Regions from separate parts of the Streptomyces sp. NBC_00094 genome, predicted to be linked through region 2. Evidence: riboswitches for the same ligand, from Rfam matches in the RefSeq annotation. Region 2 holds a riboswitch; each other region holds the start of a gene.
The links. A riboswitch is a leader RNA that binds a small molecule or an ion and turns the genes downstream of it on or off. The one in region 2 is predicted to bind thiamine pyrophosphate.
Positions count from the first base shown of each region.

Region 1: another riboswitch for thiamine pyrophosphate. It lies ahead of OG580_RS26185 (thiamine ABC transporter substrate binding subunit); the one in region 2 lies ahead of thiC (phosphomethylpyrimidine synthase ThiC).
Region 3: another riboswitch for thiamine pyrophosphate. It lies ahead of thiO (glycine oxidase ThiO); the one in region 2 lies ahead of thiC (phosphomethylpyrimidine synthase ThiC).

Region 1 covers NZ_JAPEMB010000001.1:5,858,233-5,864,994, reverse strand. Annotated here, with positions in the region: gene OG580_RS26190 (iron ABC transporter permease) at 1-100, opposite strand, end outside; gene OG580_RS26185 (thiamine ABC transporter substrate binding subunit) at 148-1,266, opposite strand; TPP riboswitch at 1,344-1,453, opposite strand; gene rlmN (23S rRNA (adenine(2503)-C(2))-methyltransferase RlmN) at 1,483-2,595, opposite strand; gene OG580_RS26175 (phosphatidate cytidylyltransferase) at 2,804-3,907, opposite strand; gene frr (ribosome recycling factor) at 3,907-4,464, opposite strand; gene pyrH (UMP kinase) at 4,563-5,327, opposite strand; gene tsf (translation elongation factor Ts) at 5,491-6,327, opposite strand; gene rpsB (30S ribosomal protein S2) at 6,431-6,762, opposite strand, start outside.
Region 2 covers NZ_JAPEMB010000001.1:4,103,165-4,109,926, reverse strand. Annotated here, with positions in the region: gene OG580_RS18065 (metallophosphoesterase) at 9-1,463, shown strand; gene OG580_RS18060 (hypothetical protein) at 1,623-2,264, shown strand; gene thiC (phosphomethylpyrimidine synthase ThiC) at 2,330-4,099, opposite strand; TPP riboswitch at 4,093-4,227, opposite strand; gene OG580_RS18050 (YibE/F family protein) at 4,300-5,664, shown strand; gene OG580_RS18045 (SsgA family sporulation/cell division regulator) at 5,791-6,225, opposite strand; gene OG580_RS18040 (helix-turn-helix domain-containing protein) at 6,364-6,762, opposite strand, start outside.
Region 3 covers NZ_JAPEMB010000001.1:2,118,731-2,125,492, reverse strand. Annotated here, with positions in the region: gene pknB (Stk1 family PASTA domain-containing Ser/Thr kinase) at 1-297, opposite strand, end outside; gene OG580_RS09195 (thiazole synthase) at 408-1,202, opposite strand; gene thiS (sulfur carrier protein ThiS) at 1,208-1,408, opposite strand; gene thiO (glycine oxidase ThiO) at 1,405-2,568, opposite strand; TPP riboswitch at 2,566-2,678, opposite strand; gene OG580_RS09180 (NAD(P)/FAD-dependent oxidoreductase) at 2,761-3,975, shown strand; gene OG580_RS09175 (Rv2175c family DNA-binding protein) at 4,067-4,432, shown strand; gene thiE (thiamine phosphate synthase) at 4,535-5,188, shown strand; gene metF (methylenetetrahydrofolate reductase [NAD(P)H]) at 5,386-6,303, shown strand; gene OG580_RS09160 (hypothetical protein) at 6,358-6,762, shown strand, end outside.

The DNA of each region.
Region 1 (6,762 bases), 1.8 Mb from region 2:
GGCCGAACCGCCAGACGCCGTCGGGCCGCAGCCCCCGGTCGACGATCGACACGACGGGCCAGGCGAAGAACACCCCGAAGAACGCGACGGGCAGGGCCATCAGCCCCAGCCGCGTCGCGCTCCCCTGGAGATCGCCCCGGCCCCGCACTACTTCAGGACGAGCGACGACCACTGCTGGATCCACGGGTCACGCTTCTCGGCGATCTTCGCGGGCGCCATGGTCTCCGGCGCGTCGATCACGACCCCGTGCTTCGTGAAGATCTCCGGCAGCGCCGCGTCCTTCGCGACCGGGTTGACGAACATCTGCAGCGGCATGTCGTCCTGGAACGTCTTGGAGATCAGGAAGTCGATCAGCGCCTTGCCGCCCTCGGGGTTCTTCGCCCCGTTCAGCAGGCCCGCGAACTCGATCTGCCGGAAGCAGGTGCCGGTGGACACCCCGGTCGGCGCCACCTTCGGCTGCGGCTCGCCGTACAGCACCTCGACGGGCGGGCTGGAGGCGTACGAGACGACCAGCGGGCGGTCGCCCTTGGCCTGCTTGCCACCGGCCGATCCGGAGAACTCCTGGTTGTAGGCGAGCTCCCAGCTGTCGACGGTCTTCACACCGTTGGCCTTGAGCTTCTTCCAGTAGTCCTGCCAGCCCTCGTCGCCGTACTTCGCGGCCGTACCGAGGAGGAAGCCGAGGCCCGGGGAGGACCGCTCCGGGTTCTCCACGACGAGCAGGTCCTTGTACGCCGGCTTCGCCAGGTCGTCGAAGGTCTGCGGCGGCGCCAGCTTCTTGTCGGCGAAGTACTTCTTGTCGTAGTTGACGCAGATGTCGCCGGAGTCGACGGGCGTGACCCGGTTCTCCGCGTCGAGCCGGTACGTGGCCGGGACCCGGTCCAGGCCCTTCGCCTCGTACGGAACGAAGATCCCGTTGTCGAGGGCGCGGGAGAGCAGGGTGTTGTCGACACCGAAGAAGACGTCGCCCTGAGGGGAGCCCTTGGTCAGGATCTCCTTGTTGACGGCCTCGCCGGCGTCGCCGGCCTTGAGGACCTTGACCGTGAAACCGGTCTCCTTCGTGAAGGCCGCCAGCACCTCCTTGGAGGCGTTGAACGAGTCGTGACTCACGAGGGTCACGGTCTTCGGCGCGGGCGCACCGGTCTTCCCCGCGGCGTCGCGGACGTCCTCCGTGCCGCAGGCGGCGAGGGTGGTGACGCCCAGCGCCGCGACGAGCGCGGCGGCGGCCATTCTCTTCGTGCTCGCCGAAATGGTGGTGCTCACTGACATTCCTCCTGGGTGTGTCCAGGAAGAGACGCGGCCCTGCCCACGTCCGGCGGAACCGGACGCGGGCAGGGCGCAACAGCTTGAGTTAACGACCGAACTTCCTACCCAGAATGACCTGGGCAAGGTTCAGAGGGTCTGCGGTCTACGGTCACCGCACTCTCAGCGCTGTGGCGCTCCCCTGTCGGAATATGAAGATGTGTTCGAGCTCAGACTACAAGGTCAGCGTTCGGAGGCCGCCAGCTGTCCACAGGCACCGTCGATCTCCTGGCCTCGGGTGTCCCGCACGGTCACCGGAACCCCGTGGCGGGCGATGGCCTCGACGAAGGCCTTCTCGTCCTCCGGACGGGACGCCGTCCACTTCGACCCGGGGGTCGGGTTCAGCGGGATCAGGTTGACGTGCACCCGCTTGCCCTTGAGCAGCCGGCCGAGAAGGTCACCGCGCCAGGCCTGGTCGTTGATGTCACGGATGAGCGCGTACTCGATCGAGACCCGGCGCCCGGACTTCTCCGCGTACTCCCAGGCGGCGTCGAGGACCTCGCGCACCTTCCAGCGGGTGTTCACCGGCACCAGGGTGTCGCGCAGCTCGTCGTCGGGGGCGTGCAGCGAGACCGCGAGACGGCACTTGAAGCCCTCGTCGGCGAAGCGCAGCATCGCCGGCACGAGACCGACCGTGGACACCGTGATGCCGCGCTGCGAGAGCCCCAGACCGTCCGGCTCGGGGTCGGTGAGGCGCCGGATCGCGCCGACGACCCGCTTGTAGTTGGCGAGCGGCTCGCCCATGCCCATGAACACGATGTTGGAGAGCCGCGCCGGTCCCCCGGGCACCTCCCCGTCGCGCAGGGCCCGCATCCCGTCCACGATCTGGTGCACGATCTCGGCGGTCGACAGGTTCCGGTCGAGCCCGGCCTGCCCGGTCGCGCAGAACGGGCAGTTCATCCCGCAGCCGGCCTGCGAGGAGATGCACATGGTCACCCGGTCCGGGTAGCGCATGAGCACCGACTCCACGAGCGTGCCGTCGTGCAGCCGCCACAGGGTCTTACGGGTGGTGTCGTCGTCGCACGAGATGTGCCGCACCACCGACATCAGGTCGGGCAGCAGCTCCCCGGCGAGCTTCTCCCGCGAGGCGGCCGGGATGTCGGTCCACTCGGCGGGGTCGTGCGCGTACCGCGCGAAGTAGTGCGTCGACAGCTGCTTGGCGCGGAACGGCTTCTCACCGATCGCGGCGACGGCCTCCTTGCGCTCGGCGGGCGAGAGGTCGGCGAGGTGCCGCGGCGGCTTCTTGGCTCCGCGGGGGGCGACGAAAGTGAGTTCTCCGGGCACTGGACGGGCCACGATCGGGTGTCTCCTCAGACGGCACGAGGTCCGGACAGCCCCGCGTCGGCGGGCAGCGCGGCATGACGATGCCGAAGCCAGGAGACCTCACTGGAGCGCCCTCGCGGCGGCGAGGACGACGGAAGGGCCCGCGGCGCACGCGCCACGAGCCCTTCCAGAGTACCCGCTGTCCGTCAACCCTCTCCGACGGACTAAACCGACCGCCCGGTCAACCCGTCCCGACGAACAGCGCCAGCAGCAACCACACCACCGGCGCCGTCGGCAGCAACGAGTCCAGCCGGTCCATGATGCCGCCGTGGCCGGGAAGCAGGGTGCCCATGTCCTTGATGCCGAGATCGCGCTTGATCATCGACTCGCCGAGGTCGCCGAGCGTCGCGCTCGCCGCCACCGCGAGACCGAGGAGCAGACCCTGCCACCAGGTCCCGTCGTCGATCATGAACTCCATGCACAGCGCGCCCGCCGCCATGGCGAAGGCCACCGCGCCGAGCAGACCCTCGCGGGTCTTGCCGGGGCTGATCCTCGGCGCCAGCTTGTGCTTGCCGAAGCGCCAGCCGACCGCGTACGCCCCGGTGTCGCTGACCACCGTGAGGATCAGGAAGGTCAGCACCCGCTGCGGACCGTCGTCCGCGGTGAGCAGCATCGCCACGAAGGTCGCCAGGAACGGCACGTAGAACGCGGCGAACACGCCCGCCGTGACGTCCTTCAGATAGCCCTCGGGCGGCTCCGTCATCCGCCAGACCAGCACCGCGAGCGCCGTCAGGGCCATCGCGACCCAGGCGCCCTCGGGACCCCGCACGTAGCCGGCGACGACCATCGCCGCACCGCCGACCGCGAGCGGGACCAGCGGAGCCTTGATCGCCTTGCGCTCCTGGAGGCGCGAGGTGAGCTCCCACAGACCGACGACCACGGCGACCGCTATCACACCGATGAACGCCGGCTTCCAGATGAACAGCGAGGCGGCGATGACGGCGCCGAGACCGACCCCGACTCCTATGGCCGCGCCCAGGTCACGCCCCGCGCTCTTCTTCTGCCGTGGCGCCGTCGGCGCGGGCGGCGGAGGCGGAGTGGGGCTGGACATGGGCTCCTGCGGGTGCTCGTGCGGCGTCTCGTCACGGAACAGGGGACCGCTCTGGTGAGCGGCCCCCCGGCCGTGACCGTCCTGGAATCCGCCGGCGGGAACGTCGGGCACGATGGGCATGGGCCGAGTCTGCGCCGCCTGATGCCGATCGTCTGCGGGACCCGCCGGGGCAGGCCCCTGGTCGGGTCCCCCACGGCCGATACCGGCCGGGGCCCCCCAGGAAGAGTCGTTCATCAGACCTCGAGCAGCTCGGCTTCCTTGTGCTTCAGCAGCTCGTCCACCTGCGCGACGTACTTCGCGGTGGTGTCGTCGAGCTCCTTCTCGGCGCGACGGCCGTCGTCCTCGCCGACCTCGCCGTCCTTGACGAGCTTGTCGATGGACTCCTTGGCCTTGCGGCGCACCGAGCGGATCGAGATCTTCGAGTCCTCGGCCTTGCTCTTGGCCACCTTGATGTACTCCCGGCGGCGCTCCTCGGTCAGCTCGGGGAACACCACCCGGATGATGTTGCCGTCGTTGCTCGGGTTGACACCGAGGTCCGAGTCCCGGATCGCCTGCTCGATGTTGCGCAGGGCGCTCTTGTCGAACGGGGTCACCACAGCCATGCGCGGCTCCGGAACGGAGAACGACGCGAGCTGGTTGATGGGGGTGATGGCGCCGTAGTAGTCGGCCACGATCTTGTTGAACATCGCCGGGTGCGCACGGCCGGTGCGGATCGCGGCGAAGTCCTCCTTGGCGACCACGACGGCCTTCTCCATCTTCTCCTCGGCCTCGAGGAGGGTCTCTTCGATCACCACATGCTCCTGCGTGTCGTCGCGTTGTGTCCTGCACGGTGGGTACGACCGGCAGGGCTCTGTCCCATCCCCTTGCGGGGCGGTTCCCGGTTCGGGTGTCAGGCCCGGGTGCCCTGGTCGCTCACGAGCGTGCCGATCTTCTCACCCTTCACCGCGCGAGCGATATTGCCCTCGGTGAGCAGTTCGAAGACGAGGATCGGGAGCTTGTTGTCCCGGCACAGGGTGATGGCGGTGGCGTCGGCGACCTTGAGGTCGCGGGAGAGCACCTCGCCGTATTCCAGCGCGTCGAACTTGACCGCGTTGGGGTTGGCCTTCGGGTCGGAGTCGTAGACCCCGTCCACGCCGTTCTTGCCCATGAGCAGGGCCTCGGCGTCGATCTCCAGGGCCCGCTGGGCAGCGGTGGTGTCGGTGGAGAAGTACGGCATGCCCATGCCCGCACCGAAGATGACCACACGGCCCTTCTCCAGGTGGCGGACGGCGCGCAGCGGAATGTACGGCTCGGCGACCTGGCCCATGGTGATGGCGGTCTGGACGCGGGAGTCGATGCCCTCCTTCTCCAGGAAGTCCTGGAGAGCGAGGCAGTTCATCACGGTGCCGAGCATGCCCATGTAGTCCGAGCGGGCCCGGTCCATGCCGCGCTGCTGGAGCTCGGCGCCACGGAAGAAGTTGCCGCCGCCGATCACCACCGCGATCTCCGCGCCGTCGCGTACGACCGCCGCGATCTCACGCGCGATGGCGTGCACGACGTTGGGGTCGACGCCCAGGCCCGTACCGCCGGAGAAGGCTTCTCCGGACAGCTTCAGCATGTAGCGGCCGGCCTTTTTGCCGTTGTTGTCGTCGCCCTGTACGGCGCCCTGGTTCATGGAGATCTCCTCGTGCACATACGAAGGAGGCCATTGCCTTGGGTCCTCGCGGTATCCCGTACGGCAATGGCCTCCTCGTCAGATCTGCGGTCGTCCTGCGCGGGGGCGGACGACTGCCTCAGACCCTACCGGGGTCCGGTGTCCGTCGCGTTCGCGGACGGACTCAGATGCCGACCTTGATGCGGGTGAAGCGCTTCAGGGTGACACCGGCCTCGTCCAGGATCTGCTGGACGGACTTCTTGTTGTCAAGGGCGTACGGCTGACCGAGCAGCGTCGCGTCCTTGAAGAAGCCGTTCACGCGACCCTCGACGATCTTCGGGAGCGCGGCCTCGGGCTTGCCCTCGGCGCGGGTGGTCTCCTCGGCGACGCGACGCTCGGTCTCGACGACCTCGGCCGGAACGTCCTCACGGGTGAGGTACTTCGGCGCGAAGGCGGCGATGTGCTGGGCGATGCCCTTGGCGACGGCGGCGTCGGCCTTGTCGAACTCGACGAGGACACCGATCTGCGGCGGGAGGTCCGGCATCGTGCGGTGCATGTACGAGAAGACGAAGCCGTCGGCGTACTGCGCGAAGCGGTCCAGGACGATCTTCTCGCCGAGGTTGGCGTTGGCCTCGTCGACGAACGCCTGCACGGTCTTGCCGGCCTCGATCTCGGAGGCGAGCAGCGCCTCCAGGTCGGCCGGGGAGGTGGCGGCGACGTGAGCGGCAAGCTGGTCGGCGACGGCCTGGAACTTGTCACCCTTGGCGACGAAGTCCGTCTCGCACTTCAGCTCGACGAGGACACCGGAGGTGTTGTCGTCGGCGATGAGGGAGACCACGGCGCCGTTCTCGGCGGAGCGGCCCTCACGCTTGGCGACACCCTTCTGGCCCTTGATGCGCAGGGCCTCTACGGCCTTGTCGACATCGCCGTCGGCCTCGTCCAGGGCCTTCTTGCAGTCCATCATGCCGGCGCCGGTGAGCTCGCGGAGCTTCTTGACGTCAGCGGCGGTGTAGTTCGCCATGAGTCTGTTTCTCTCTCGAAGTCTGAAAGATCGGGCGGGTCCACGGGTGGACGGCGGGGGTCAACGCGCTCCCCCGCCGTCGTCACCCGAAGGTCCTGAAGGGTCAGGCCTGCTCGGCGTCCGCGGCCGGAGCCTCGGCGACGACCTCGGCAGCGGCCTCGGCCACGACCTCGGCGGCGTCGGCAGCCTCGGCGTCCGCGACCTTCTCGGTCTCGGCGGAGGTCTGGACCTCGGCGTCGTCGGCCTTCTTCTCACCCTCGAGCAGGTCGCGCTCCCACTCGGCGAGGGGCTCGCCGGCGGCCTTCTCGCCCGGCTTCGAGTCACCGGTCGCGGCACCGGAACGGGCGATGAGGCCCTCGGCGACGGCGTCGGCGATCACGCGGGTGAGCAGGGTGACGGAGCGGATCGCGTCGTCGTTGCCCGGGATCTTGTAGT
Region 2 (6,762 bases):
TCGCGACGGTGGTGGAGGGGTCCATGACTCAGGGGGCCGGGCAGGAGCCCGTGGTGCGCACGGCGACATTGCGTGACTTCCGCGTACCGCCGTACGCCCGCGTGCCCGTACAGGGCCATGCCGTCGAGCCGTCGTCCGCGGAGAACGCTCCGCCGGGCGAGCACCTCCCACCCGCCGGCCCGCCGCCGGTCGCGCCGCCACCGGTCACGCCTCCGCCGGTCGCACCCTCGCCGGTCGAAGCCGTCCCGGTCGACGCCCTCTTCGCCGCCCCGCCCATGCCGACCGCCGCGCCCATGCCGACCGCCGCGCCCGCGCCGGCATCCGCACCGGCACCGGCACCGGCATCCGCATCCGCACCGCCCGCCGAGGCCGCTGCGAGCGAGCCCACCCCCGCGCCGGCGCCCGCCGACCCGACCCTTCTCCTGGGCCGTCGCCTCGCCCCCGCGTACCCCGCCGCCGGCGGGTCCTCCATCGTCTCCGTCGCCACCGGCCACCCCGGCAGCGCCTTCCCCGCCGGCGAGCCGCCGGAGGGCTACACCCCGACCGAGCGCGACCTCCCGGTCATCAAGCGCGTCGACACCGTCCAGGTCCCGGTCACCCCCGACGCCACCACCGCGCCCGCCGCCGTCACCACCGGCGACGGACCGGGCCCGCTCTACGTCGTCGGCGACGTCCACGGCTACCTCGACGAGCTCGTGGCCGCCCTGCGCGCCCAGGGCCTCGTCGACGAGAACGGCGGCTGGGCCGCGGGCAACGCCCGGCTGTGGTTCCTCGGCGACTTCACCGACCGCGGCCCCGACGGCATCGGCGTCATCGACCTCGTCATGCGACTGTCCGCCGAGGCCGCCGCCGCCGGCGGCTACTGCAAGGCCCTCATGGGCAACCACGAACTGCTGCTCATCGGCGCCAAGCGCTTCGGCGACACCCCGGTCCACTCGGGCGCGGGCACGGCCACCTTCCAGGCCGCCTGGCTGCTCAACGGCGGCCAGAAGCACGACATGGACCGCCTCCAGGACGTCCACCTCCAGTGGATGTCCCGGCTCGACGCCGTGGTCCTGGAGGACGACCACCTCCTCCTGCACTCCGACACCACCGCGTACCTCGAATACGGCGAGACCATCGAGGACGTCAACGAGACGGTCCACGAGATCCTCACCCGGAGCGACGCCGACGAGGTCTGGGACGTGTTCCGGAAGTTCACCAAGCGCTTCGCGTTCCGCGACGAGGGCGGACCGCAGGCCGTCCAGGAGCTGCTCTCCACCTACGGCGGCCGCCGGATCGTGCACGGCCACAGCCCCATCCCGTACCTCCTCGGCCAGGTCGGCACGGAGGAGGGCGAGGGCAGCGGAGGCCCGATCGTCGACGGACCGCACGTGTACGCGGACGGGCTCGCGATCGCCATGGACGGCGGGGTGACCATGGCCGGAAAGCTGCTGGTCGTCCAACTCCCCCTGAACAGCTGACGCATAACCCTGCGCATCCGGGGAAGGCGATTTCCGGAAACACCCTGTCAGCCCGTGGCGTCACCGCAATACCATCGGACCATCCGTAGCAGGCTCTCCTCCGTTTCCGCCCGGCCGACCGTTCCCCACGGCTGATCCGGGCCTACGGAGCATCGGGGGATGCACATGAACGTGGCTCCGTACCTGCTGACCGAGGACCGCGCCGAGTACGAGCGGGTCCTCGACGACGCACTGAGCACCACCCACGCACGTCCGGATCTCGCCGGAGTCGGGACCCGGCTCACCGTCGCACAGCTGCGTTCCATGGCCGTGAACGCGACGGCGCTGATCACCACCGCGGCGTCGAGCGAGTACGACCACTTCGTGAAGGTGCGCGAGCAGAGCCGTATCGCGGTCGCCACCCGCGTACCCGACCCGCAGGACGGCTCCGGCGCGGGCGTCGTCGCCATCGTCACCGTCATGGTCCCCGTCCTCGCCGGGTCGGCCGCCTTCATCTTCCTGCTGGTCGGCGCGGTCCTGCACACCGTCGCCCCCACCGTGGTGTTCGGTGCGACGCTGCTGACGGCCGGTCTGGTCTTCGGCGCGATCGCCGCCGCCGGCCTGCTCTGCGCGGCCGCCGGCCTCCTCAGGACCGCCCTCCGCAACAGCCCGACCGCGACGGTCACGACCGGCCCTGCGCCGGACGACGAACTGAGCCGCGCCCGCGAGGCCTGGCAGCTCGCCCTGTTGGAGCGGGGCATCCTCCCGTTCCTCCGCGACGCCCTCGCCGCCACACACCGGGATGACGACCCCGCCCCGTGACAACGGCACCGGCCCGCGACTCCCCCGTGGGTCGCGGGCCGGTGCCTGCTCAGTGACCGCCGAGGTCAGTCCGCCAGCGGCAGGTAGACGCGGTTCCCGCTCTCCGCGAACTCCTTCGACTTCTCCGCCATCCCCGCCTCGATCTCCTGCTGCGTCCCGCCGTGCTCACGCCGGATGTCCTGGGAGATCTTCATCGAGCAGAACTTCGGGCCGCACATCGAGCAGAAGTGCGCGGTCTTCGCGGGCTCCGCGGGCAGCGTCTCATCGTGGAACTCGCGCGCGGTGACCGGGTCGAGCGCCAGGTTGAACTGGTCCTCCCAGCGGAACTCGAACCGCGCGTCCGAGAGCGCGTCGTCCCAGTCCTGCGCGCCCGGGTGCCCCTTGGCGAGGTCCGCCGCGTGGGCCGCGATCTTGTACGTGATGACGCCCGTCTTCACGTCGTCCTTGTTGGGCAGGCCCAGGTGCTCCTTGGGCGTGACGTAGCAGAGCATCGCCGTGCCCCACCAGGCGATCATCGCCGCGCCGATGCCCGAGGTGATGTGGTCGTAGGCGGGCGCCACGTCCGTCGTCAGCGGGCCGAGCGTGTAGAACGGCGCCTCCTCGCAGATCTCCTGCTGGAGGTCGATGTTCTCCTTGATCTTGTGCATCGGGACGTGGCCCGGGCCCTCGATCATCGTCTGCACGTTGTGCCGCTTGGCGATCGTGTTCAGCTCGCCGAGCGTGCGCAGCTCCGCGAACTGCGCCTCGTCGTTGGCGTCCGCGATCGAGCCGGGGCGCAGACCGTCGCCGAGCGAGTACGTGACGTCGTACGCCGCCAGGATCTCGCAGAGCTCCTCGAAGTTCGTGTAGAGGAAGTTCTCCTTGTGGTGCGCGAGACACCAGGCGGCCATGATCGAGCCGCCGCGCGAGACGATGCCGGTCTTGCGGCGCGCGGTGAGCGGCACGTACGGCAGGAGCACGCCGGCGTGCACCGTCATGTAGTCGACGCCCTGCTCGGCCTGCTCGATGACCGTGTCCTTGTAGATCTCCCAGGTCAGGTCCTCGGCCCTGCCGTCGACCTTCTCCAGGGCCTGGTACAGCGGCACGGTGCCGATCGGCACGGGGGAGTTGCGCAGCACCCACTCGCGGGTGGTGTGGATGTTGCGGCCGGTGGACAGGTCCATGACCGTGTCCGCGCCCCACTTGGTCGCCCAGGTCATCTTCTCCACCTCCTCCTCGATGGAGGAGGTGACGGCGGAGTTGCCGATGTTGGCGTTGACCTTCACCAGGAACCGCTTGCCGATGATCATCGGCTCGATCTCCGGGTGGTTCACGTTCGCCGGAAGCACGGCGCGGCCCGCGGCGATCTCCTCCCGTACGACCTCGGGGGAGACGTTCTCGCGGATCGCGACGTACTCCATCTCCGGGGTGATCTCCCCCCGGCGGGCGTACGCGAGCTGTGTCACCGCCTGGCCGTCGCGGCCGCGGCGCGGCAGGCGCGGGCGGCCGGGGAAGACGGCGTCGAGGTTCTTGAGCCCGCCGCCGCGCGGCGACGTGTGCTTGATGCCGTCGTCCTCGGGGCGGGCGGGGCGGCCCGCGTACTCCTCGGTGTCGCCGCGCGCGATGATCCAGTTCTCGCGCAGCGGCGGCAGGCCCCGCCGTACGTCGGTGTCGATGGTGGGGTCGGTGTACGGACCGGACGTGTCGTACAGCGTCACGTCCTTGCCGTTGGTGAGGTGCACCTGCCGGACGGGAACCCGGAGGTCGGGGCGCGAACCCTCGACGTACCCCTTGTGCCAGCCCGGCGTGCGGCCTTCCTGGTCGGAGGCAGGCGTGCGTGCATCCTGAATGGTCATGAGACCGATCTCCCTACGCCGGCATTACCCGGTAACAGGTTCGGCGGTCGGCGCAGCCTCCTCCCGTACGTGCGTACGGTGATCAGCGCCCTCTCAGCCCGGTGCTCCGAGCTCCCGCGTGTGCAAAGGTGTCACCACGCTAGCGCCATCCCTGGCGTGCTGAACAGTGGGCCCCCCGTCGTTCTTGCGATGATCGGTCGGTGACTTCCCCCCAGCAGCCCTCCGAGCCGCACGGCCACGGCCATGGTCATGAACCCGGCCCCGGCCATGAACCCGGCCATGGCCACAGCCACAGCCACGGCCCCGCCGCCCCCGTCTCCCGGCATCTGCGCAAGGTCATCGCCGCCGTCCTGATCCCCTTCGCCACCGCCGTCGTGGTCGGGCTCGCGGTCCTCTGGCCCGGCGGCACTCCGGCGCACGAGCGCACCGGGGTCGGTTTCGACCGGCAGACCGAGCAGGGCACGGTCGTCTCCGTCGAGCAGGTCGACTGCGCGGACGTGAACGCCGCCCAGGTCCCGCCGACCGGCGACACCTCCACCCCGGCGGGGCGCGAGGCGGTCAACGCCCAGCAGGGGCAGTGCGAGAAGGCGACGATCGAGGTCACCAGCGGCCCGAACAAGGGGCGTACGTTCACCGAGATCGTGCAGCCCGACGCGCCGCGTCAACTGCACGAGGGACAGGGCGTGGTGGTGGCGTACGCCCCCGACGCCCCGCGCGACCTGCAGTACTCGGTGACCGACGTGAACCGGAAGGTCCCGTTGGCGGTGCTCGCCGGAATCTTCGCCCTCGCGGTCGTGGCCGTCGGCCGGATGCGGGGCGTGATGGCGCTCATCGCGCTCGTCGTGAGCTTCCTCGTGCTGATGTTCTTCATCCTGCCGGCGATCCTGCAGGGCTCGAATCCGCTGGTCGTGGCGGTGGTCGGGTCGAGCGCGATCATGCTGATCGCGCTCTACATGTGCCATGGGCTGTCGGCCCGCACCTCGGTCGCCGTGCTCGGCACGCTGATCTCGCTGCTGCTGATCGGTCTGCTCGGCTCGGTCTTCATCGGCTGGGCCTCGCTGAGCGGCAACACCGACGACAACACCGGCCTGATCCACGGCCTGTACCCGAACATCGACATGTCCGGCCTGCTCCTCGCGAGCATCATCATCGGTTCGCTCGGTGTGCTCGACGACGTGACCGTCACCCAGACCTCGGCGGTCTGGGAGCTGCACCAGGCCGATCCGAGCATGGGGCCGCGCGCGCTGTACCGGGCCGGGATCCGCATCGGCCGCGACCACATCGCCTCGGTCGTGAACACCCTGGTCCTCGCCTACGCGGGCGCCGCCCTGCCACTGCTGCTGCTCTTCTCGATCGCGCAGAGCAGCATGGGCACGGTGGCCAACAGCGAGTTGGTCGCGGTGGAGATCGTCCGAACGCTGGTCGGTTCGATCGGACTCGTCGCCTCCGTGCCGCTCACCACGGTCCTCGCGGCGCTGGTCGTCTCCGCCGACCGGCCGGGATCCGACACCGAGGTCAAGCCCCGGGCGTCGGCACGGGGAGGTCGGCGCCGCCGCGCGAAGTAGCAGGCCCCGGGTCAGGGGCTCCGCGTGGCAGGCCCCGGGTCAGGGCTCCGGGTGACGGGCCCCGAGTCAGGGCTCCGGGTGAGGGCGGGTTCGATCCGTTCCCCCGCCCCCGTCCCGTACCCGGTGTCAGCCCGCGTTCTCCTCGGCCAGAATCCGGCCGAGTGCGGCCTCCAGGTTGTCCTCGAAGTCACCGAGTGTCCGTTCCTGACCAAGCGGAACCAACTTGTCCGTGCGGTCGAGGAAGGCGACCAGCGGCGGCGCGCTCGCCCGGAACAGGGCTCGGTCGCCGCCCACCTGAAGCCGGATGGAGACGTCCGAGAGCCCCTCGGGGTCCGTCGGGGCGATGTGCACATCGCCGTCCCCGCTCGGCCGGTTGATCCCGTCGAGCAGCAGTTCCCGGCCGAACGCCCAGGTCACGGGCGCGTCCCCGGGAAGGTGGAAGGTCATCCGCACCGCGTAAGGATCCCGGGTCTCGTATCGCAGCTCGACTGGGATCTTGAAGCAGAGCTCCTCGGAGACGAGGAAGCTCATCAGGACCTCGGCCTGAACCGACTCTCGCATCATGTACCCCGCAGTAGATGAAGCAGTTGTGTAAACACAGCTGCTGAAAGCTGTGACCGAAACGGCCAGGAATGATCCCCCGTGGCCCTCTTGACGCAATCGTGCTGTAAGCGCTAGCAGATCACAAGGAGTGATTTTTCAGATACTGATAGAGAACGCGAGCGAGCTGAAGAGCCTCCCGATCTCCGTACGTAGCCGCTCGACTGCTGGGAGCAACCGTTCTTCCTGGTGGAGGGGGAGGGAAATGGCCATCGCAGCCGCCGCCGAGCCCGCGGTGATGGGGATGGCGGCACAGACCGTGCCGAGCGCATATTCCTGACGCTCCACCAGGGGTTCCATTCGCCCCAAACCGCCCAAACGCTCCATAAGGACGCGGCGGTTACGCACCGTGTACGGAGTGATGGCTTCCACCGGGTGGCGATCGAGGTGGTCTTGACGAGTCTTCAGATCGAGTTGGCTCAGGAGACACTGCCCGATCGCGTGGGCGTGCGCGGTCTCGCGGAAGTCGGCCCACTCCTCCACAGCGGGGGCGGAGGG
Region 3 (6,762 bases), 2.0 Mb from region 2:
GGCGACGTACTCCATCGCCAGGTAGACGTACGCGCCCTCGGCGCCCTGGTCGAAGACGCCCACGACGTTCGGGTGCGCGAGCCGGGCGACGGACTTGGCCTCGCGGATGAACCGCTCGACGAAGGCGGCGTCCGTCGCGAGGGCGGGGTGCATCACCTTGAGCGCGAGGACGCGGTCGAGGCGGGTGTCGACGGCCCGGTAGACCGTGGCCATCCCGCCGACGGCGATGCGCGCGTCGACGCGGTAGCGGCCGTCGAGCAGCCTCCCGACGAGGGGGTCCTGAAGGGTCGTGTCCACGGCGTCGAGTCTACGAGCCGTGGACACGGCCCCCGTGCGGATGCCCCGGTCTGCAGCGCAGCTGTGACGAGTGCCCCAGGGGGTGTCTTGTCGATCAGGCCGGGCTCGCGTCAGAACGCCGGGCGCTCCGGGTCCAGGTGCGGACGGCCCTCCACCGGGGAGGAGGCCTCCGCGAAGTGGCGGCGGGGGATGCGGCCCGCCCGGTGCGCGAGCCGGCCCGCCTCCACCGCGTGCCGCATCGCCGAGGCCATGAGCGCCGGCTCCTGGGCCCGCGTCACCGCCGAGGCCAGCATCACCGCGGCACACCCCAGCTCCATCGCGAGCGCCGCGTCCGAGGCCGTACCCGCCCCGGCGTCCAGGATCACCGGGACCTCCGCCCGCTCCACGATCAGCTGGAAGTTGTGCGGGTTGCGGATGCCGAGCCCCGAGCCGATCGGGGAGCCGAGCGGCATGATCGCCGCGCACCCCACGTCCTCCAGCTTCCGCGCGAGGACCGGGTCGTCGTTGGTGTACGGCAGGACGGTGAAGCCCTCGTCGACCAGGGTCTCCGCCGCGTCGAGGAGCTCCACCCCGTCGGGAAGGAGGGTCCGCTCGTCGGCGACGACCTCCAGCTTGATCCAGTCGGTTCCGAGCGCCTCCCGGGCGAGCCGGGCGGTCAGGACCGCCTCGCCCGCCGTGAAGCAGCCCGCCGTGTTGGGCAGGACCCGGATGCCGAGCCGCTCCAGGACGGAGAGCACCGAGCCCTGGACCGTGGGGTCGAGTCGCCGCATCGCGACGGTGGTCAGCTCGGTGCCGCTGGCGATCAGCGAGCGCTCCAGGACGTCGAGGCTCGGCGCGCCGCCGGTGCCCATGATGAGACGCGAGGAGAACTCCGTACCCCCGAGGGTGAACAGGTCGTCGGACATCGCGCTCAGCCCCCCTGCACCGCGGTCAGGACCTCGACCCGGTCGCCCTCGCCGAGCAGCGTCGCCGCCCACTCGCTGCGCGGGACGACCGCCTCGTTGACGGCCGCGGCCACCCCGGTCGGGGCCGTGCTCAGGGTCGCGACGAGGGCGTCGAGGGAGACGGGACCGGCGAGCTCGCGGGGTTCTCCGTTCACGGACACGTTCATGCGGGCTGCTCCTGTCGTACGGGAGGAGTAGGGGAAAAGCGCCGGGGGGTGAAGGGGCGCGCCTCGTCGGGAAGGGCGCCCGTGGTGAGCACCTCCGCCATGACGTCGCCGGTGACGGGGGTGAGCAGCACCCCGTTGCGGTAGTGGCCGGTGGCCAGGTGCAGGCCGGGCAGGGCGCTGGGGCCGAGCAGCGGCGCGTTGTCCGGGGACGCGGGGCGCAGTCCGGCCCGGGTCTCGGTGAGCGGCAGCTCGGTGATCCCGGGGACGAGCTCGTGGGCGTCGCGCAGCAGCTCGTACACCCCGCCCGCCGTCACCGTCGTGTCCCAGCCCAGCTCCTCGCTGGTGGCGCCGACGACGAGCTCGCCGTTCTCGCGGGGCACCAGGTAGACGTGGCTGCCGCGGACGACGGCCCGGACGGTACGGGAGAGGAAGGGGGCGTACGGGGCGGGCACCCGCAGCCGCAGGACCTGGCCCTTCACGGGGCGGACCGGCGGCAGGACCTCGGCGGGCACGCCCGCGAGCCGCCCGCTCAGGCTGCCCGCGGCCAGCACGACCTGGTCCGCCGTCACCTCGTCGCCGCCCGTGAGGACGACTCCGTGGGCCCGGTCCCGTACCACCGTCAGGCGCTCGGCGAGGGCCCGGTGGAAGACGACCCCGGCCCGCTCGCAGGCGGTGAGGAGCGCGGCGGCCAGCCGGCGCGGGTCGACCTGGTGGTCGCCGTCCACGCGCAGCCCGCCGCGCACCCCGGGAGCGAGCATCGGCTCGAGACGGCGGCACTCGCGCCCGCTCAGCCACTCCGAGGTGAGGCCGCAGCGGGTCTGGAGGGCGTGCAGTTCGCGCAGGTGGGCCCGGTCGTCGGCGTCGAGGGCGACGGCGAGGGTGCCGCAGGCGCGGTAGCCGACGTCGTGACCGGTGGACTCCTCCAGCTCGGCGACGAAGGCGGGATAGCGTGCGGAGGAGGCGAGGTTGAGACCGAGCAGGGTCTCCTCGCCGTAGTGGAGTTCGGTGACGGCGGCGAGCATCCCGGCCGCGACCCGCGCGGCGCCGCCGCCCGGGTCCGGGTCGACCACGGCGGTGCGCAGCCCGCGCTGCGCGGCCCGCCAGGCCGTGACCAGGCCGATGATGCCGCCCCCGACCACGAGGACATCGGAAGAACGCATGGGCGTCCAGCCCCTCCCTTCGCCGGCATGACCCGGATCAGGTTCGTACGGTCGGAGGCCGCCCAGCCTCCCTCTCAGCCCGGTGCGTCCGGGCTCCCGCGAGTGCTTTACGCCCGCCAGACTAGCCGCAGCCCCGATGCGGTCCCAGGCCCCTCCCTTCCTGACGGATCGTCAGATGCGTAAGGTGGTCGGGTGAGCGAGCAGAAGCAGGCCCAGCAGCAGGTCGTGATCGTCGGTGCCGGGATGGCGGGAGTGCAGACCGCCGTCGCCCTGCGCGAACAGGGCTTCACCGGCACCGTCACCCTCATCGGGGCCGAACCCCACCAGCCCTACGACCGGCCACCGCTCTCCAAGGCGATCCTGCTCGGCAAGGCCGAGGACTCCGCCTTCGACGTCGACTTCGAGGCCCTGGACATCGACCTCCGCCTCGGCCTCGACGTCACCGGGCTCCGCGCCGCCGACCACGAGGTCGACACCGAGGCCGGGCCCGTCCCGTACGACGTCCTGGTCGTCGCCACCGGGGCCCACCCGGTCACCCTCCCCGGCGCCGAGGGCGTACCCGGCGTCCACCTCCTGCGCACCCTCGACGACGCCGTGCGCCTCGGCCCCGTCCTGGAGCGCCGCCACGCCGTCGTGGTCGTCGGCGCCGGCTGGATCGGCGCCGAGTTCGCCACCGCCGCGCGCGAGGCGGGCTGCGCCGTCACCGTCGTCGAGGCGGCCGACCGCCCCCTCGCCGGCGCCCTGCCCGCCGAGGTCACCGCCCCCATGGCCGGCTGGTACGCGGCGAACGGCGCCGAACTCCTCACCCACGCGCGCGTGCACACCGTCGAGCCCGGCCGGGTCGTCCTCGACGACGGCCGCGAGCTGCCCGCGGACGCCGTCGTCGTCGGCATCGGCGCCCGCCCCGCCACCGGCTGGCTCACCGGCTCCGGCATCGTCCTCGACCCGAACGGCGCCGTCACCGCCGACGAACGGCTGCGCACCTCCCTGCCCGACGTGTACGCGGTCGGCGACTGCGCCTCCTACCCCTCGGCCCGCTACGGCGAGCGCCTTCTCGTCCACCACTGGGACAACGCCCTCCAGGGCCCGCGGACCGTCGCCGCCACGATCACCGGCGCCGACTCCGGCCCGTACGACCCGGTCCCGTACTTCTGGTCCGAGCAGTTCGGCCGGTTCGTCCAGTACGCGGGACACCACGCGGACGCCGACGAGCTCCTGTGGCGCGGCGACCCCGCCGACGCGGCCTGGTCCGTGCTCTGGCTGCGCGACGGGGTCCCGGTGGCCCTGCTCGCCGTCGGCCGCCCCCGCGACCTGGCCCAGGGCCGCAAGCTCATCGAGACCGCCACCCCGGTCGATCCGGAGCGGGCCGCGGACCCGTCCGTACCCCTGAAGGCGGCCGTCCGGTAGGGGTGTCCTGTGGGTCGAGCCCGGCCCGACCCACAGGACACTCCCTGGGGCCCGGGTGCCGACTGGCGGTCCGGGATGGCAGGCTTGTCCCGTGACCGAGATTGACGTAAAGATCGATGCGCTCGTCCCCGCCTGGCTCTACGTGCCCGACATCGCGGAGATGCTCGATGTCGAGGTGACGCGCGTGCGGCAGCTGATCAAGGAAGGTCAGCTCATCGCCGTGCGCCGTGGAGAGAACAACGCCCTGCAGATTCCCGCCGCCTTCATCCAGGGCGACGCGATCGTCAAGGGCCTCGTCGGGCTCCTGACCGTGCTGCGGGACGACGGCTTCACCGACGAGGAGATGCTGGAGTGGCTCTTCACTCCGGACGAGAGCCTGCCGGGCACGCCCGCGCAGGCGCTCAACGAGAATCGCGGCACGGAGGTGAAGCGCCGCGCCCAGGCGCTCGCCCTCTGACGCCCGCACGTACCGAAGACACCATCAGCGGGTGTCGCGGCGACCGGCCCCTCACGGGCCGGCCGCCGCGACACCGGCGCCACCGACGGGGGGAACCCACCCATGCCCACGCCTCGTGAGCAGCTCGCCGACGCCCGGCTCTACCTGTGCACCGACGCCCGGAAGCGCCAGGGCGACCTGCCCGCCTTCCTCGACGCCGTGCTCTCCTCCGGCGTGGACATCGTGCAGCTCCGCGACAAGGGCATGGAGGCCGGTGAGGAGCTGGAGCACCTCGCCGTCTTCGCCGACGCCGCCCGTCGGCACGGCAAGCTCCTCGCGGTGAACGACCGGGCGGACGTGGCCCACGCCATCGGCTCCGACGTGCTGCATCTCGGCCAGGGCGACCTGCCCGTGCCCGCCGCCCGCGCGATCCTCGGCGACGAGGTCCTGATCGGCCGTTCCTGCCACGCCGAGAGCGAGGCGGCCGCGGCGGCCGTCGAACCGGGCGTGGACTACTTCTGCACCGGGCCCTGCTGGCCCACCCCCACCAAGCCCGGGCGGTACGCACCGGGGCTCGACCTCGTGCGGTACACGGCCGGCCTGGCCCAGGACCGTCCCTGGTTCGCCATCGGCGGCATCGACGAGACCAACCTCGACGAGGTCCTGGACGCGGGCGCCCGCCGGATCGTCGTCGTCCGCGCGATCACCGAGGCCGAGGACCCGGCCGCCGCGACCGCCTCCCTCGCCAAGCGGGTCCGGGAGCGCGCGGGGGCCTGACCGGGAGCGCTCCGGGGGGCTGACCAGGAGTGCGCCGGGGCCCGGCCGGGAGTGCGCCGGGGGCCTGACCGGGAGCGCTCCGGGGGCTCTCAAGGAGTGCTCGGTGGCGTGAGCGGGTGCCCGAAGAATGTCCGAAAAAGTGTCCACGACTCGGACGCCGTCTACGCGGCTCCCCGCGCCCCGTCTAACCTGCCGGTATGGCCCTAGGTACCGCTTCCGTCCGATCGGACCGCGCACGCACGGTGCGCGAGATCCTCGCCTCCGGCGGCACGTCGTACTCCTTCGAGTTCTACGCGCCCCGGACCGAGAAGGGCGAGCAGGGCCTCTGGAACGCCATGCGCCGCGTCGAGGCGGTCGGCCCCAGCTTCGTCTCCGTGACCTACGGTGCCGGCGGCACCACCAGGGGCGGCACGGTCAAGGCCACCCAGAAGATCGCCTCCGACACCACGCTCACCCCCGTCGCCCACCTCACGGCGGTCGACCACTCCGTCGCCGAACTGCGCAACGTCCTCGGCCAGTACGCCGACGCCGGCATCCGCAACATGCTCGCGCTGCGCGGCGACCCGGCCGGCGACCCGCTGGGGGAGTGGGTCGAGCACCCGGAGGGCGTGCGGTACGCCGCCGACCTGGTCCGGCTGATCAAGGAGTCGGGCGACTTCTGCGTCGGCGTCGCGGCCTTCCCCGAGATGCACCCCCGCTCCACCGACTGGGACAGCGACATCCGGCACTTCGTGGACAAGTGCCGCGCGGGCGCCGACTACGCGATCACCCAGATGTTCTTCGACCCGGAGAACTACCTGCGGCTGCGCGACAGCGTCGCGAAGGCCGGCTGCGAGACCCCGATCATCCCCGAGGTCATGCCCGTGGTGAACGTGAAGACGCTCGACCGGCTGCCCCAGCTGAGCAACGCCGCCTTCCCCGCGGATGTGAAAGACCGCATCCTCGCGGTCAAGGACGATCCGGCCGCTGTACGCTCCATCGGTATCGAGTTCGCGACGGAGTTCTGCGCGCGTCTGCTCTCCGAGGGCGTCCCCGGACTGCACTTCATCACGCTGAACAGCTCCACCGCGACGCTCGAGATCTACGAGAATCTCGGACTGCACCAGCAGTCGTGACCGGTCGTACCCGCCCCGACCCGCGGCGGTGACCGTGGAGAGGGGCGGCGGGGCATGGGGTGGACGGTCCTCTACATCGCATTCGGCGTGGTCGCGTTGTGGCTGCTGGGGGAGGTGCTCCTCCAGTACAAGGCACGGCTGCGCTGGCGGCTGCTCGCCTTCACCGGCTTCCTCGGCGTGGTCCTGGGCGTACTGCTGCCCTCGGTGGCGGTCATCATCGCCGGCGCGGTCGCCTTCGCCGTCGGCCAGACCTATGTGACGCTCTCCTTCCGCCGCGGCTTCTCCACCGGCTGGGCGATCGGCGGGAACCCGGGCGCGAGCCGCCGCCGCAAGGCGGGCCGTCCGGGTCAGGCGGGGCCCACCCTGGAGGTCACCGAGGTCTCGTACGACGCCGCGGACGGGTACGACGGGGCGGACGCGTACGCCGGGGCGGACGGACACGGGCACGGTCACGACGAC